3 regions of the Kitasatospora sp. NBC_01287 genome follow, and region 2 is predicted to be linked to each of the others. Evidence: riboswitches for the same ligand, from Rfam matches in the RefSeq annotation. Region 2 holds a riboswitch; each other region holds the start of a gene.
What was found. Region 2 has a riboswitch for thiamine pyrophosphate ahead of OG455_RS20735 (cytosine permease). Riboswitches for the same ligand answer to the same signal wherever they lie in the genome.

Region 1 (5,751 bases), 1.9 Mb from region 2:
GGGTGCCGACGGCCTGCGCCTGGTTCTGGCCGAGCACGCTGGGCACCGTGGCGTAGACGGCGCCGGAGAGCAGGTAGCTGACCCCGGCGACCACCAGCGCCAGCACCGTGAGGACCACGCCCCAGACCAGCCCGCGCCGGGAGCGCGGCGACCGTCCGCGGCGCGGCGGGGTGGGCTCGTGGTAGGGGCGCGGCCGGGTGATCAGCGACTCCGGCGGCGCGGTGAAGACGCTGGTGCGCTCCACCGCCGGGGCGGGCGGCGCCGACAGGTCCAGCACCGAGGTCGCGTCGGCCGACGAGAAGCGCGGGGCCTGCCGGGTGGAGGCGGGCGGCTCGGCGTCCAGCTGGGCGGGCGTGAGGGCGCGCCGGGCCCGCTGCACCGCGGCCAGCAGCTCGACCGCGTCCCACGGCCGGGCCCCGGGGTCGCGGGCGGTGGCGGCGGCGACGATCGCGTCCAGCTCCGGGGCCAGTCCCGGCACGGCGAGCGAGGGCGCCGGCACGTCCTCGTGCAGGTGGCGGTAGATCACCTGCAGCGGGTTGTCGCCGACGTAGGGCTTGCTGCCGGTCAGCAGCTCGTAGAGCATGATGCCGGCCGCGTAGACGTCCACCCGCTGGTCGGTGGCGCTGGAGGGTTGGATCTGCTCGGGGGCCAGGTACGAGACCGTGCCCATGATCACACCGGGCGTGGTGGTGTCGGTGATCTGGGCGTCCGCGCCGGAGAGCAGCCGGACCAGGCCGAAGTCGGCGACCTTGACCAGGCCGCCGTCGGTGATCAGCACGTTCTCCGGCTTGACGTCCCGGTGCACCAGGTTGGCCCGGTGCGCGGCGCCCAGCGCGGCCAGCACCGGCTCCAGCACGTCGAGCGCGGCCCGCACCGAGAGCGCGCCGCGGTCGCTCAGCAGGTCGCGCAGGGTCCGCCCGGGCACGTACTCCATGGCCAGGAAGACCGAGCCGCCGTCCGCGCCCTGGTCGAAGACGTTGACCACGTTGGGGTGGGAGAGCCGGGCGACGGCCTTGGCCTCCCGGATGAAGCGGTCGGTGAACCCGGCGTCCCCGGCCAGCGCGGGGTGCATCACCTTGAGCGCGAGCACCCGGTCGAGCCGGGTGTCGGTGCCCCGGTAGACCGTGGCCATGCCCCCCACCGCGATGCGCTCCTCGACCCGGTAGCGGCCGTCGAGCAGCGTCCCGAGATGGGGGTCCCCCCAAGCGGAAGGCGGAGGATCGTTCAAGGTCGTGTCCACCAGAGGAGTGTAGGGGCGGACAGAACACGGTTGGATGACCTGGCCGTCATAATTCAATACGACGGTTGGTCATCAGTGCGGGCGAACGGTGCCGGACGGGCCGTCAGAAGGCGGGCCGCTCCCGGTGGTCCAGGTCGGCGCGCCCGGCCATCGTCGAGGAGGCCTCGGCGTGGAAGCGGCGCGGGATCCGCCCGGCCCGGTGGGCCAGCCGCCCGGCCTCAGCGGCCCGGCGCATCGCGTCCGCCATCAGCACCGGGTCCTGCGCGCGGGTCACGGCCGAGGCCAGCATCACCGCCGAGCAGCCCAGTTCCATCGCGAGCGCCACGTCCGAGGCGGTGCCCGCGCCGGCGTCCAGGATCACCGGGACGCCCGCGCCCGCCACGATCAGCTGGAAGTTGTGCGGGTTGCGGATGCCCAGGCCCGAGCCGATCGGCGAGCCCAGCGGCATGATCGCCGCGCAGCCGACGTCCTCCAGCTTGCGGGCCAGCACCGGGTCGTCGTTGGTGTAGGGGAGCACGGTGAAGCCCTCGTCCACCAGCGTCTCGGCGGCGTCCAGGAGTTCGATCGGATCCGGCAGCAGGGTCCGCTCGTCGGCGATCACCTCCAGCTTCACCCAGTCGGTGCCGAGCGCCTCGCGGGCCAGCCGGGCGGTCAGCACCGCCTCGCCCGCGGTGAAGCAGCCGGCCGTGTTGGGCAGGATCCGGATGCCGTTGCGGACCAGCACGTCCAGCACCGAGCCCTGGGTGTCGGCCTTGACCCGGCGCATCGCCACCGTGGTCAGCTCGGTGCCCGAGACGCGCAGCGCCTGCTCCAGGACCTCCAGGCTGGGCGCCCCGCCGGTGCCCATGATCAGGCGGGAGGTGAAAGTGGTGTCGGCGATCGTCAGCAGGTCGTCGGCCATCGCGGCGTCAGCCTCCCTGCACGGCGGTGAGGATCTCCACCCGGTCGCCGGCCGCCAGCAGGGTGCCGGCCCACGAACCGCGCGGCACCACGGCCTCGTTGACCGCGGCCGCCACCCCGGAGGGGGCCTTGGACAGCTCGGCGACCAGCTCGGCGAGGGTGGCCCCGCCGCTGACCTCGCGCGGCTCGCCGTTGACGGTCAGGGGGACGGTCACGGGGACGGCTGGGGGGCCGGTCACGGGGACGGCCGGGGGGATCAGGCTCATACCAGGCTCCTGAGGGCGAAGCGGTCGGGGGAGAACGGGGCGGCCCGCTCGGGCAGCGTGCCGTCGGCCAGGTACTCGGCGAGCAGGTCGCCGGTGACCGGGGTGAGCAGCACGCCGTTGCGGTAGTGGCCGGTGGCGGCGACCAGTCCGGGCAGCGCGGTGGGCCCCAGCAGCGGGGCGTTGTCGGGCGAGCCGGGGCGCAGGCCCGCGCCGGTCTCCACCAGCGGCAGCTCGGTGATCCCGGGGACCAGCTCGTGGGCGTCGCGCAGCAGCTCGTAGACGCCGCCCGCGGTGACGGTGGTGTCGTGGCCCTGCTCCTCGGTGGTCGCCCCGACCACCAGCTCGCCGTCCGCCCGCGGCACCAGGTAGAGGTGGCCGCCGCGCACCACCGCGCGCACGTTGCGGGAGAGGAAGGGGCGGTAGGCGGCCGGGATCCGCAGCCGCAGGATCTGGCCCTTGACCGGGCGGATCGCGGGCAGCACCCCGGGCGGCAGGCCCGGTAGCAGGTGGCTGCGCGCGCCCGCGGCCAGCACGGTCCGAGCGGCGAGCAGCCGCTCGCCGGTGCCCAGCCGCACGCCCGTCGCCCGGTCGTCCTCGACCAGCAGCTCGACGGCCTCGGCCCGGTGCAGCAGCACACCGCTCAGCTCGCAGGCCCGCACCAGCGCCGCCGCCAGCCGCCGCCCGTCCACCTGGTGGTCGCCGGTGACCAGCAGGCCGCCGCGCACCCCCGGGGCCAGCATCGGCTCCAGCCGGCGGGCCTCGCGGCCGCTCAGCCAGTCGGAGGCGAGGCCGAGCCGCTGGTGGAAGGCGTGCAGCTCGCTCAGCTCGGCCTTGTCGTCGGCGTCCAGCGCGACCGCCAGCGTGCCGGTGACGCGGTAGCCGGTGTCCAGGCCGGTCAGCTCGGTCAGCTCGGCGGTGAAGGCGGCGTACCGCTCGTTGGACGCCATGCCCAGGCGCAGCAGCGGTTCCTCGCCGTACTGCAGCTCGGTGACCGGGGCCAGCATGCCCGCCGCGACCCGCGCGGCACCGCCGCCGGGGGCCGGGTCGACCACGGCCACCCGCAGCCCGCGCTGCGCGGTGCGCCAGGCGACCGCCAGGCCGATGATGCCGCCGCCGATCACCAGCACGTCGGTCGGTGCGTCGTCCTCGGTGCGAGACAAGGCGTTGGCGCGAGACAAGGCATTGGTGTGCGACAAGTCATTGGTGCGTGACAAGAGGACCGGTTCTCCCTTCGCCGGCATGACCCGGATCAGGTTCGGACGGTCGCGGGCCGCCGTAGCCCGCCTCTCAGCCCGGTGCACCGGGCTCCCGTGAGGATGCCCCCACCATAACGCCGGGTGACGGGCGGACTGAAGGCACGACCACTCGGCGGACGCCGCCGGGATCGCTACAGTGCTGCAGGTGGAAGAGCTGAGGAGCACGGATCGGGTGGTCGTGGTCGGCGCGGGGCTGGCGGGCGCGCAGTGCGCGGTGGCCTTGCGGGAGGCGGGCTGGAGCGGGCCGCTGAGCCTGGTCGGCGCGGAGCCGCACCGCCCCTACGACCGGCCGCCGCTCTCCAAGGACGTGCTCCTCGGCAAGGTCGCCGCGACCGCCTTCGACCTGGACTGGGAGGCGCTCGACGTCCGGTTGCTGACCGGCCGCCGGGCCACCGGGCTGGCCCCGGGCACGCTGCGTACCGACGCGGGCGACCTGCCCTACGACCGCCTGGTCATCGCCACCGGCGCGAGGCCGGTGCGGCTGCCCGGCGACGAGGCCGCCCGGGTGCTGCGCACCGTCGACGATTCGCTCGCACTGCGTGCAGTCCTGCGCCCCGGCGCCCACCTGGTACTGGTCGGCGCCGGCTGGATCGGCGCCGAGACCGCGACCGCCGCACGCCTGCTCGGCTGCCGGGTCACCGTGCTGGAGGCGGCCGGGGAGCCGCTGCCGGGCGCGCTGCCGGCCGAGCTGACCGAGCCGATGCGGGCCTGGTACGCCGAGGCCGGGGTCGAGCTGCGGCTCGGCGCCCGGGTGGACCGGATCGTGCCCGGCGCGGTGCACCTGGCCGACGGGGAGACGGTGCCCGCCGACGAGGTGGTGATCGGCGTCGGCGCCCGCCCCGACACCGCCTGGCTGGCCGGCTCCGGCATCGAGCTGGACGCCGCCGGCGCGATCCTCGCCGACGCCGCGCTGCGCACCTCGCTGCCCGGGGTCTGGGCGGCCGGCGACTGCGCGGGCTACCCCTCCACCCGGTACGGCGGGCGGGTCACCGTGCAGCACTGGGACCACGCGCTGCACTCGGGGCGGGCGGTGGCGGCCGGGCTGCTGGGCGCGGCGGCCCCGTACGACCCGGTGCCGTACTTCTGGTCCGAGCAGTTCGGGCGGATGGTGCAGTACGCGGGCCGGCACGCTGCGGGCGACCTGCTGCTGCGGCGCGGCTCGCCCGCCGACCCCGGGTGGAGCGCGCTCTGGCTGCGCGAGGGGCGGCCGGTGGCGGTGCTGACCGTGGACCGCCCGCGCGACCTGGCCCAGGCACGGCGGCTGATCGACCAGGGCCGCGAGCTGGACCCGGTGCTGGCCGCCGACCCCGCCGTGCCGCTCAAGTCGGCCGTGCGCTGAGGCGCTCCGAGCGGGTGCGTGGTGCGCCGGGGCCCGGCGAGGTGGCAGGCTGGTGCTGTGAGTGAGACGGAATCCAAGATCGAATCCCTGGTCCAGGACTGGACCTACCTGCCCGACATCTCCGAGCGCTGGGGGGTGCTGGTCACCGAGGTCCGCCAGATGGTCAAGGACCACAAGCTGATCGCGGTGCGCCGCGGCCCCAACCGGTCGCTCCAGGTCCCGGCCGCCTTCATCGAGGACGACGGCCTGGTCAAGCACCTGGCCGGGACGCTGACCGTGCTGCGCGACGGCCGGTTCTCCGACGAGGAGATCCTGGAGTGGCTCTTCACCGAGGACCCCTCGCTGCCGGGCAGCCCGATCCAGGCGCTGCGGGAGAACCGCGGCACCGAGGTGAAGCGGCGCGCCCAGGCGATGTCCCTGTGACGGCGGGCGCCGAGTACCGCGCGAAGCTGGCCGCCGCCCGGCTCTACCTGTGCACCGACGCGCGCCGCGAGCAGGGCGACCTGGAGCAGTTCCTGGACGCGGTGCTGGCCGGCGGCGTGGACATCGTCCAGCTGCGGGACAAGGGCCTGGAGGCCAAGCAGGAGCTGGAGTTCCTGGAGGTCTTCGCGGCGGCCGCCGAGCGCCACGGCAAGCTCTTCGCGGTGAACGACCGGGCGGACGTCGCGCACGCCGCCCGCCCCCAGGTGCTGCACCTGGGGCAGGACGACCTGCCGGTGCCGGCCGCCCGGGCGATCCTGGGTCCGGACG
Region 2 (5,751 bases):
GGAGCGGCTGCCCAGGGTGACGCTGGTGTGGCCGGAGGTGCCGTTGCGGGTGTAGTCGACGTCCACCTTGTCGCCGGGGGCGTGCGTCCAGATGGCGCTGACCAGGGCGGGACCGTTGTCGATGATCTCGCCGCCGAGCTTGGTGATCACGTCGCCCGGCTTCAGGCCGGCCTGGTCGGCAGGGCCGCCGGGGGTGACGGCCGGGGTGCCGCCGACCGGGGAGGTCATGATCTGCGCGCCGTCCCCGCTGTAGTCGTCGTTGCGCAGCACGCCGAGGGTCGCGTAGACCGGGGTGCCGGTGGTGATCAGCATCTGGGCGACCCGCTTGGCCTGGTTGATCGGGATCGCGAAGCCGAGGCCGATGCTGCCGGCCTGGCCGCTGCCGCTGGAGTTGGACTGGATCGCCGAGTTGATCCCGATCACCTGGCCGCTCGCGTTGAGCAGCGGGCCGCCGGAGTTGCCCGGGTTGATCGAGGCGTCGGTCTGCAGCGCGTTCATGTACGAGGTCTGGGTGCTGGCCTGGTCACCGGAGGCGACCGGGCGGTTCTTGGCGCTGATGATGCCGGAGGTGACGGTGCTCTCCAGGTCGTACGGCGCGCCGATGGCGATCGACACGTCGCCGACCGCGACCTGGTCGGAGTCGCCCAGCGGGAGCGGGGTGAGCTTCTCGCTCGGCTGCGCGTCCAGCTTGACCACCGCGAGGTCGTAGCCCTTGGCCTTGCCGACCACCGAGGCGGGGTAGGTGTTGCCGTCGGAGAACTTGACGCTCAGCTTGCCGCCGTTGTCCGCCGGGGCGACCACGTGGTTGTTGGTCAGGATGTGGCCCTGGGTGTCGAAGATGAAGCCGGTGCCGGTGCCGGACTCCGAGCTGCCCTCCGCCTTGATGGTGACGGTGCTGGGCAACGCGGTGCCCGCGATGCCGGCCACCGAGTCGGGTGCCCGGTTGAGCGCGACCTGGTTGTTGGCGCTGGTGGTCGTGGTGCTGGAGCGACTGTTGCCGGTCAGGGCGGACGAGCCGGAGCTGCCGTTGCCCTTGAGCGCCGCGCCGGCCACCCCGCCCGCGACACCGGCCACCAGGGCGACCGCGGCGATCAGCGCGATCAGCGAGCCCTTGCCCTTCTTGCGCGGCGCGGGCGGCGGGGCGAAGCCGCCCGGGTACTCGCCGGGGAACTCCGGTCCGCCGGGGTAACCGGGGACGCCGCCCTGCGGGTGGCCGGCGAACTCCGTCCCCTCCGGGTAGCCGGGCAGGCCCTGCTGCGGGGTCGACCAGGCATCGCCGATCGGGGTGCCGGCGCCGAACGGGTGGTGCTGCTCGCCCTGCGGGGCCCCGGCGGCCGGCAGGCCGGGGGTGATCGGGGCGCCGCCCACGGGCGGGGCGGCGAGCGGGGCCGCGGGGGCCGCGTACGGGTTGGCGGGCGGCTCGACGGCGGGCGCCGACGGGACCGGCGGCGGGGCGTCCAGGTAGCCGGGCGCGGCCGGCGGCGGCGCGTCCAGGTAGGTCCTGGCGGGCTCGGCGGGCGGCGCGGCCGGGGTCGGCTCCGGGGCGGGCACCTTGGTCAGGGCCAGGGTCGGCTGCGGTGCCACGGGCCGCTCGGGCGCGCTCGCGTCCGCCACGCCCGGGTCCGCCGCGGGCAGGACCATCGTCGGCTCGCTCGCCGCGGGCTCGGTGCCCGCCCGGGGGTCACCGACCGCCGAAGTGCCCCCCGGCTCGCCGTGCCCGCTGGAGAGCTGCTCCCCCTGCGGACCGGTGGAACCACTCTCGTGCTCGGTGCTCACGGACGACCTCCATAGCTGACAGGGACCTTGGCCCCTAGTTTTTCCTATGCCCGATCTGGTTGCCGTAAGGGGCCGCCTGAAGAACTGGTAAGAATCCTTAGACGGACCGAACAGGCCCCCGTTCGCCCTGCTCGCGACACCCGAACGGCCTCCCCGAGGCGTTCCGCGATCCGGACGGCGCACTGCCGTGCCTTGGCGTAATCCAAGCGCCGGGCTACCCTGTCGCTTCCTGATCGACACGCGGGAGCTTGGACCCACCAGGCTGAGAGTGCGCTGATCGACCGTACGCCATGGCGGTGACGCCGGTGCGGTCGAGGGAGTGCTGACCGCCGGAACCTGTCCGGGTAATGCCGGCGTAGGGAGTCCTGGCCATGACGGCTGCTTCGCCTTCCCCATCTTCGCCTTCCCCGTCGTCACCCTCCTCGTCCTCCTCGCCCTCCTCGCCCTCGTCGCCCTCGTCGTCCTCGTCGTCCTCGTCGACGGCGGTGCTCGAACCGCGGGCCGCGGCCGGCCACGCCGAGGCACCGCTGGTGCTGGACACCGCGCCGCCGCGCACCCTGGGCTTCAAGGACCAGTTCGCGCTCTGGGCCAACCTGGGGATCAGCCTGATCGGCTTCACCAGCGCCGCCACCGTGCTGGGCCAGCCCGGCAGCGAGCTCTCCTTCACCGCGGCGCTGACCGCGATCGTGGCGGGCACCGTGATCGGCACCGCGATGCTGGGCGTGGCCGCGCTGATCGGCGCCCGCACCGGCGCGCCGGCCATGGCCGTGCTGCGCGGGCTCTTCGGCACCCGGCTCTCCTACGTGCCGACCGTGCTGAACATCGCGCAGTGCGTGGGCTGGGGCGTCTACGAGCTGATCGTGATCGCCTGGGGTGCCCAGACGGTGGCCGGTACCCAGGGCTGGCGCTGGCTCTTCGTGGTGCTGGCCGGCCTGCTGACCACCGTGCTGACGATCTGGCCGCTGGGGTCGATCGCGGCGCTGCGCAAGTACGTGGCGATCGCGGTGGGCGTGGCGATGGTCTACTACACCGTCCAGCTGGGGCGGCAGGGCTGGCCCGACCCGGGAGCCGGCAACTGGCACGGCTTCCTCGGCGCGACCGACGCGATCATCGCCGTCTCGATCTCCTTCGTGCCGCTGGCCGCCGACTACACCCGGCACTCGCGCACCGGGCGGGCCTCCTTCTGGGGGACCTTCTCCGGCTACACCGTGGCCCAGGTCTGGTGCTACCTGCTCGGCCTGATCGCGCTGCTCCAGTCGCACGGCAACGCCGACAACCTGCTGGACTCCTTCACCGGGGTGACGGCCGGCTGGGCCTTCCTGCTGGTCCTGGTGCTGCGCGAGGCGGACCAGTCCTTCGCCAACGTCTACTCGACCGCCATGTCGGTGCACAACCTCTTCCCGAGGGTCGACCGGCGGCTGCTGACCGGCGGGATCGGCCTGCTGGTCACCGTGCTGGCGCTGCGGATCACCGAGTTCACCAACTCCTACTACGCCTTCCTCGGGCTGATCGGCTCGGTCTTCGTGCCGCTGCTCGCGGTGCTGGCCGCCGACTACTTCCTGGGCCGCGGCCGGCGCGGCTGGGACATGTCGCAGCAGGCACCGGCCCGGCCACTGATGCTGCTGCCGTGGGCGTTGGGCCTGTGCACCTACCAGTTCCTGGCGCCGACCCAGCACGCCGGACCCTGGACGCGCTTCTGGACGGACACCCAGTCCTGGGCGCACTTCACCCCGCAGGAGTGGACCTCCGCCTCGCTCTTCTCCTTCCTGGTCGCGGGCCTGCTGACGCTGGGGCTGAACCGGCTCTCGGACACCGCCTGACCTGCGGAACCCGGCGTTGGGGTGCTCGTCGCGTCCGGGTCACCCGGGCCGCTTAGGGTGGTGCCGTGACGACTCCCGACCTCTCCGCCGCCGACCCCGCCCGCACCGCACCGGGGGTCCAGGTGGTCGCCCACCGCGGCTCCTCGGCCGCGCTGCCCGAGCACACCCTGGCGGCCTACCGGCGGGCGCTGACCGAGGGGGCCGACGCGGTCGAGTGCGACGTCCGGCTGACCAGGGACCGGCAGCTCGTCTGCGTGCACGACCGGACCATCGCCCGGGTCTCGGACGGCGGGCGCAAGGTGGTCTCCACGCTCACCCTGGCGGAACTGGCGGCGCACGACTTCGGCTCCTGGAAGCCGGTCGCCGACGAAGCACCAGCGGGCCCCGGCCGCCCCACCGGTGACGGCGGCGCGGCGGATCCGGAGCGGCACTCGGTGCTGAGGCTGGAGTCGCTGCTGGAGCTGGTCGCCGACTGCGGACGCCGGGTGGACCTGGCGATCGAGACCAAGCACCCGGTGCGCTACCGGGGCGCGGTGGAGGCCGAGCTGGTGCGGATGCTGCGCCGCTTCGGGATCCAGGGCGCGCCGGCCGGCGAGGGCGACCCGGCGCGGCCGCACGCCAGGCTGATGAGCTTCTCCGGGCTGGCGCTCGGCCGGCTGCGGGACTCGGCACCGGAGTTTCCCCGGGTCTTCCTCTTCGAGCACCCCTCGCTGCTGCGCCTGTGGCCCGGCGCCGGGCTGCCGGCCGGCGCGGTGATCGCCGGACCGGGCATCGAACTGGTCCGCCGCAAGCCGGAGTTGGTGACCCGGTTGCGGGCCGCCGGGCACCGGGTGCACGTCTGGACGGTGGACCGCCCCGAGGACGTCGCGCTCTGCCTGGAGCTCGGTGTCGAGGCGATCATCACCAACCGCCCCCGGGACGTGCTGGACCAGCTGGGCCGCTGATCGACCGTCCCATCGGACACACCCGCCACACCCGCCACACCCGGACCGTCCACCGCACGGCCACCGCATCACCTCGTGCGGCCGCCGTCCGCGCCCGCGCCCACTGCGCCGATTTGGCGTACGCGGGCGCGAAACCGGGTGGCGCACTGGCCGACGCGGACGGAATCCGCCCCCTCGATTGACGCAGCGTAAGCAGCTAATCACCTTTTGCGCACAGCGTGTTGCGCCAACCTCGGCGACTTCACAATTGACGGACCACGAGCGAGTCAACCCGTTTCCGGCGCATTCCCCCGGGGCATCCATCCCTCGGCAAACGCTGAAGGAGGTCCGGGGGTGGCGTTGATGGTGGCGCGTGAAGTGCCGACTTCATCAACCATGGCGGTGCCGCACGGCCCGGCCAGTGTCGGGGCCGCCCGGCGCCGGCTGCGGCGTGATCTGGGCGATCGCGAGGTGCCCGATACCGTCATCGATGACGCGGTTCTGATCCTTTCCGAACTGCTCAGCAATTCCTGCCGCTATGCGCGGCCGCTGGCTCCATTGCTGGATCTCGCCGGGGGGGCGCCCGACGAATTCCCACTGCATCCCACTGATTTGGCGAAGCCCCAGGAGCGGGCGGAATCCCGGCCCGGCAGGCCTACCGCCGAGGCGGCGGCCGTCGCCTCGGCGGGGTCCGCCGAGGTGGAGGAGGCCGCCACGCTCGACGAGCTGCTGGTCGGCGCCGGGGTGCACCGCCACCCGGCGGCGGCGCACGAGGCGGCCGGGACACCGTGTCCCGAGCAGCCCGGCGGGGTGCTGGTGCGCTGGCAGATGCACACCGACGGCCTGCTGAGCCTGGAGGTCACCGACGGCGGCGCGAGCACCCGGCCGCTGCCGGCCAGCCCCTCGCTCACCGCGAAGGGCGGGCGCGGCCTGAGCATCGTGGGCCAACTGGCCGTCGACTGGGGGGTGCGGGACGCGCCGGGCGAGGTGACCGTCTGGGCGGTGCTGCCGGCCTGGCCGGCCAGGCCGGCCCGCCGCTCGGCCTGAGCGGCGGCCGGAAAGGGAGCGCGCCGATTCTCAGTAGGCTGCCCGGAGACAGTGCCCACCATCCCCGGGAGAGCCGCACCATGGCCAAGAAGGCCGCCAAGAAGTCGTCCCAGCCGAGCCGCGCCGCCGCGCCGGACGGCGCCGTCCCCGTCGTCGGCGCCCGCGAGGACTGCCCCTGCGGCTCG
Region 3 (5,751 bases), 160 kb from region 2:
ACCGAGCGGCGCCGGGTGCACGAGCACGTGCGCACCACCACCCGCTACGAGTGGATGTTCTGGGACGCCGCGTTCCGGGGCGAGCAGTGGCCGGTCTAGCCGCTCGGCCGGCCGGGATCCCGAGGAACCGGGGGTAGGGAACCGATAAGTACGAGCCCGGTAAGGGCGACCCTGAGGGGCGCTCCTCAGGGCCGTATCCGGGTTCTCTCAGGGGCTCGAACCCTCGTTTCCGCTCATCGGCCCTCGTACGATCGAAGTACCGAAAGCGGACGGGACGCGGCGACAAGGGCCGACCCGAAGGGGAAGAAGAGGAACCGACATGGCTGAGATCTGGAAGTCGCTGCCCTCCTGGGTGCGGAACATCGTCGTCCCGATCCTGGTGCTGATCATCGCCATCAACGTGGTCGGGGTCGTCTTCAGCGTGATCAGCTCGCTGGTCTGGTTCGCGGTCAAGGCCCTGGTGGTGGTCGGCATCGCGGCCGCCGTGGTGGTCCTGGTCAAGAAGGCCGCCAAGGGCTGACCCGCACGCCGCCTCCGCTCCGGCGCCCGATCCCTGCCTGGCAGGGGACGGGCGCCGCGGCGTTTCCCGGCCCCGCCCGCTGACCCCTGCCCGCTGCCCCCCCCCGCCCGCTGACCCCTGCTCGCCGGACCCCGCCCGCTGACCGCCGTCACCCGTGCGCGTGACACCTGTCATGCGGCAGTGACGACAGCGGGCACTGACGCCGGATCAGCTCAACTTGGGATGATCCTCTTGTCAGCGGGCGGGCCAGCGGGAGGACCGGAACCATGAGCGAGACCACCATCACCGAGGCGGCCCCGGCCGCCAAGCGCGCCAACCCCCTGGTCGGCGCGCTGCTCCCGCTCGTGGTCGACATCGCGGTGCCGCTGGCGGTCTACTACCTGGCCCACTCGGCCTTCGGCCTGAGCCTGCTGTCCGCGCTGATCGTCAGCAGCGTGGTGCCGGCCGCGCGGACCCTCTACGCACTGACCCGCCGGCGCGAGGCCAACGCGCTGGCCGGCCTGATGCTGGTGGTCAACGTGGCGGGCATCGTCACCACCTTCCTCACCGGCGACCCTCGGCTGATGATCGCCAAGGACGGCCTGGTGAGCAGCGCGATCGGCGCCGGCATCCTCTTCTCCGCGCTGCGCGGCAAGCCGCTGATGGCGATGGGTCTGCGCCCCTTCCTGACCGGCGGCGACACGGCGCGCGAGGCCGCCTGGGAGCGGCTGTCCGCCTCCAGCGACGTCTTCCGCCGCCACGCGCTGCGGCACTCGGTGATCTGGGGCGCGGCGCTGCTGCTGGAGTGCGCGGCCCGGGTGGTCGGGGCCTACACGCTGCCGCTGACCACCATGGTCTGGCTGCCCACCGTCTTCCTGATCGGCGCGATCGGGGTGGCGAGCGTGCTCTCCGGGCCGAGCACCGAGCGGATGAAGAAGCTCCTCACCGAGCAGGCCTGACACCCCGCCCCGCCCACCGCTCCGACCAGACCGGAAGAAGAACCATGCGCGGCAAGGGCATCGACTACGACACCGGCTTCCGCCCCGGCGACGGGATCTCCCGCGAGGACTTCGACCCCGCCGTGGTGCACGAGGAGCTGCGGGTGATCGCCGAGGAGCTGCACCGCACGGCGGTGCGGATCTCCGGCGCCGACCCCATGGGGGCACCTCCCGCCCGAAGCGGTGTGGCCCGCCCCGCCCGAAGGCGGAGCGGGCCACACCGTCCCGCTGTCCGGCGTCAGGCGGTCGGGTCCGCCTGGAGCGGGATGGCGTGCGTGGTGGTGGCGGCGGCCGTGCTCGGCCTGGCCGCCTCGTCCGCGCTCTCGGCGGCCGGGCTCATCGAGCCGAGCAGCTGGCGGGCCAGCCCCAGGCCGGTGCCGCCCATGGTGAGCGCCTTGGCGAACATCTCGCCCATCCCCTCGGCGCCGTTGAGCAGCACCATGTGCTCGACGTTGCCGAAGGCCTCGGCTCCCGCCCGGACGATCTCCGGCCAGTTCTCGGCCAACTGCTGGGCGACCACGGCCTCCTGGTTCTCGGCCAGCGCGGCCGCCCGGGCCTTGATCGCCTCGGCCTCGGCCAGACCCAGCGCGCGGGCCGCCTCGGCCGTCGCCAGACCCTTGGCCTCGGCCGCGGCTGCCTCGGCCTGACCGGTGGCCCGGGTCGCCTCGGCGGCGGCCAGACCGCGCGCCTTGGTCGCCTCGGCCTCGGCCAGCGCGGCGATCTTCACCCGGTTCGCCTCGGCGCCCGCCTTGAGCTCGGTCTCCTTGGCCTGCGCCTGGGCGGCCGAGATGCGCGCGTCGCGGTCGGCCTCGGCCTTGGTGCGGGTCTCGTAGGCGCGGGCGTCGGCCGGCTTGCGGACCTCGGCCTGCAGCTGCTGCTCCTTGCGGTGACCCTCCAGCTCGGCGACCTTGGTCTCCTGGACCACGACCTCCTGCCGGGAGGCGGCCTGGGCGAGCGGGCCGGCCTGCAGCGCGCGGGCCGCGGCGGTGTCCATCTCGGCCTGGTAGCCGGCCTGCTGGATACCGGAGTTGCGGGTGGCCTCGGCCTTGCGGGCGAACGCCTCCTGCTCCGCCTCGGTGGCCTCCCGGTCGGCCGAGGCAGCCGCGATGCGCGCGTCGCGCTGGACGGCGGCGGCGTGCGGGGCGGCCAGGTTCTTGATGTAGCCGGTCGGGTCCAGGATCTCCTGGATCTGCAGCGAGTCGATGATCAGGCCGAGCTTCTCCATCTCGGCCCCGGAGGCGGCCCGGGTCTCCCCGGTCAGGCGCTCGCGGTCGCGGATCATCTCCTCGACCGTCAGCCCGCCGACGATGGAGCGCAGGTGACCGGCGAAGACGTTGTGGACCCGCTGGCCCATCATCTTCTGCTGGTCCAGGAAGCGGCGCGCGGCGTTGGCGATCGACACCGTGTCGTCGCCCACCTTGAAGATCACCACGCCCTTGACCTGGACCGGGATCCCCTGCGAGGTCACGCACTCGACGTCCAGGTCGGCCTCGTTGAGGTCGAGCGAGAGCTTGCGGACCACCTGGATGCCGGGGGTCACCAGGGTCCCCCGCCCGGTCACCACCCGGAAGCCGAGTCCGTCGGCGAGGCCCTCGGTGCGGTGCTTGGAACCGGAGATGATCAGTGCTTCGTTCGGCTCGGCGACCCGCCAGCACATCTTGAAGATCACGATCAGAATCACGACTGCCGCGGCGACGATCCCCGCGATGGTGCCGATCAACATCGGCCTTTTCCCCCTTCAGGGCACACCGCTCCGTGGCTGCGCTCGGTTGTGCAGGATTGCGCGGAACGCGGTGGCGAGTCGAGATTCTGCGCCTGTTTCGATCAGTTGGCCAGTCCGGCGCGGCGTGTCCCGCGAGGCTGTGACAGGTGGTCACCCGGCGTGGACCTCGGTGGCCGGAAGGCGACGCAGTGTGCCGGCCGAGTTGCCGTGGTTCAGGGGCCCGCCGGGGCGACGTACACCGTGCGCGGCGGCTGGTACTCGACCACCAGCACCGGTGTGCCGACCGGCAGCGCCTCGCCCGGCAGCGCCAGGTAGGCCAGGAACGCCTCGGTGCTCTGCCGCTCCGGCACGTGCACCATCACCTCGCCGACCAGGCCCGGCCCCACCTTGCCGGTCACCCGTCCCAGGTATCCGATCACGCGACCACTCCCCCTTCCGTCCCGCCGTCGTCGGCGTCCTCCCAGTCTGACGCACTGTCCGAATGCCGCCCCCGCCCGGTGCCGATCCGGCGTCGTCGCGCTGCCCGGACCCCTACTGGACCACCCCCCGGGCCTGCGGCTACCGTGTGGGACACATCTTTGGGCAGGCAAGTCCGCCTGCCGACGGGAGCTCGGAGCACCGGGCTGAGAGGGCGCTGAAGGGCCCGTGGCCGTTTCCCAGGCCATGGACCGAACGCTGCGCCGACCGCAGGAACCTGGACCGGGTAATGCCGGCGTAGGGAGTAGAGGGTCTGATGACCACATTTGATGACGCACGTCCGGCTGCCGACGCACGCCCGGCTGCCGCCGACGCGGCGGCCGACGCCACCAACGCGTCCACTGCCACCCCCACCACCGTGACCAGCGCGACCACCGGGTACCCGACGCCGGCCTGGCGCAAGGCCTACCGCGAGGGCTCCCGTCCCGACCTGCGGGTCCCCTACCGGGAGGTGGTGCTGACCAACGAGCGCACCGTCCCGCTGTACGACACCTCGGGCCCGTACACCGACCCCGCCTTCGAGGCCGACGTCCGCCGCGGCCTGCCCCCGCTGCGCGACCCGTGGATCCGCCAGCGCGGCGACGTCGAGGAGTACGACGGCCGCGAGGCGCGCCCGGAGGACGACGGGATCAAGCACACCTCGCCGCGCGGCGGCAACCTGCGCAACCTGGACGCCGTCTTCCCCGGCCGCCCGCGCCGCCCGCTGCGGGCCCGCGACGGCGCCGCCGTCACCCAACTCGCCTACGCCAAGCGCGGGATCACCACCCCCGAGATGGAGTTCATCGCGCTGCGCGAGGGCCTGGCGGCCGATTTCGTGCGGGACGAGGTGGCCCGCGGCCGCGCGGTCATCCCGCTGAACGTCAACCACCCCGAGGTCGAGCCGGCCATCATCGGCACCAACTTCCTGGTGAAGATCAACGCCAACATCGGCAACAGCGCGGTCACTTCCTCGATCGAGGAGGAGGTGGAGAAGATGACCTGGGCCACCCGCTGGGGCGCCGACACGGTGATGGACCTCTCCACCGGCCGCAACATCCACACCACCCGCGAGTGGATCCTGCGCAACTCCCCCGTGCCGATCGGCACCGTGCCGCTCTACCAGGCGCTGGAGAAGGTGGACGGCAAGGCCGAGGAGCTGAGCTGGGAGGTCTACCGGGACACCATCGTCGAGCAGTGCGAGCAGGGCGTCGACTACATGACGGTGCACGCCGGCGTGCTGCTGCGCTACGTCCCGCTGACGGCCCGCCGCAAGACCGGCATCGTCTCGCGCGGCGGCTCGATCATGGCCGCCTGGTGCCTGGCGCACCATCAGGAGAACTTCCTCTACACCAACTTCGAGGAACTCTGCGACATCCTGCGCGCCTACGACGTCACCTTCTCGCTCGGTGACGGCCTGCGCCCCGGCTCGATCGCGGACGCCAACGACGAGGCGCAGTTCGCCGAGCTGCGCACCCTGGGCGAGTTGGGCCGGATCGCCCGCGAGCGCGACGTCCAGGTGATGATCGAGGGCCCGGGCCATGTCCCGATGCACAAGATCAAGGAGAACATGGACCTCCAGCGGGAGATCTGCGACGAGGCCCCGTTCTACACGCTCGGCCCACTCACCACCGACGTGGCGCCCGGCTACGACCACATCACCTCCGGCATCGGCGCCGCGATGATCGCCTGGTGGGGCACCGCGATGCTCTGCTACGTCACGCCCAAGGAGCACCTGGGCCTGCCGAACCGGGACGACGTCAAGACCGGCGTGATCACCTACAAGATCGCCGCCCACGCCGCCGACCTCGCCAAGGGCCACCCCGGCGCCCAGGAGTGGGACGACGCGCTCTCCGACGCGCGCTTCGAGTTCCGCTGGGAGGACCAGTTCAACCTGGCCCTCGACCCCGAGACGGCCCGCGCCTTCCACGACGAGACGCTGCCGGCCGAGCCAGCGAAGACGGCGCACTTCTGCTCGATGTGCGGGCCGAAGTTCTGCAGCATGAAGATCAGCCAGAAGATCCGCGCCGAGCACGGCGAGGGATCCACGGCGGTCAGCAGCGACTTCGACGCCGAGG

Region 1: it holds a riboswitch for thiamine pyrophosphate, as region 2 does, so the genes downstream of both, thiO (glycine oxidase ThiO) here and OG455_RS20735 (cytosine permease) in region 2, are expected to answer to the same signal.
Region 3: it holds a riboswitch for thiamine pyrophosphate, as region 2 does, so the genes downstream of both, thiC (phosphomethylpyrimidine synthase ThiC) here and OG455_RS20735 (cytosine permease) in region 2, are expected to answer to the same signal.

What each region holds. Positions count from the first base shown of each region.
Region 1 is NZ_JAPEPB010000001.1:6,724,217-6,729,967, forward strand. Features, by position in the region: gene pknB (Stk1 family PASTA domain-containing Ser/Thr kinase) at 1-1,240, opposite strand, end outside; gene OG455_RS29420 (thiazole synthase) at 1,344-2,141, opposite strand; gene thiS (sulfur carrier protein ThiS) at 2,149-2,406, opposite strand; gene thiO (glycine oxidase ThiO) at 2,403-3,584, opposite strand; TPP riboswitch at 3,616-3,728, opposite strand; gene OG455_RS29435 (NAD(P)/FAD-dependent oxidoreductase) at 3,799-5,001, shown strand; gene OG455_RS29440 (Rv2175c family DNA-binding protein) at 5,059-5,424, shown strand; gene thiE (thiamine phosphate synthase) at 5,421-5,751, shown strand, end outside.
Region 2 is NZ_JAPEPB010000001.1:4,825,900-4,831,650, reverse strand. Features, by position in the region: gene OG455_RS20740 (S1C family serine protease) at 1-1,776, opposite strand, end outside; TPP riboswitch at 2,007-2,153, shown strand; gene OG455_RS20735 (cytosine permease) at 2,262-3,596, shown strand; gene OG455_RS20730 (glycerophosphodiester phosphodiesterase family protein) at 3,662-4,540, shown strand; gene OG455_RS20725 (hypothetical protein) at 4,910-5,122, opposite strand; gene OG455_RS20720 (ATP-binding protein) at 5,021-5,566, shown strand; gene OG455_RS20715 (DUF5926 family protein) at 5,647-5,751, shown strand, end outside.
Region 3 is NZ_JAPEPB010000001.1:4,670,791-4,676,541, reverse strand. Features, by position in the region: gene tenA (thiaminase II) at 1-99, shown strand, start outside; gene OG455_RS19975 (DUF5326 family protein) at 320-520, shown strand; gene OG455_RS19970 (VC0807 family protein) at 787-1,458, shown strand; gene OG455_RS19965 (flotillin family protein) at 1,736-3,220, opposite strand; gene OG455_RS19960 (hypothetical protein) at 3,433-3,639, opposite strand; TPP riboswitch at 3,812-3,957, shown strand; gene thiC (phosphomethylpyrimidine synthase ThiC) at 3,954-5,751, shown strand, end outside.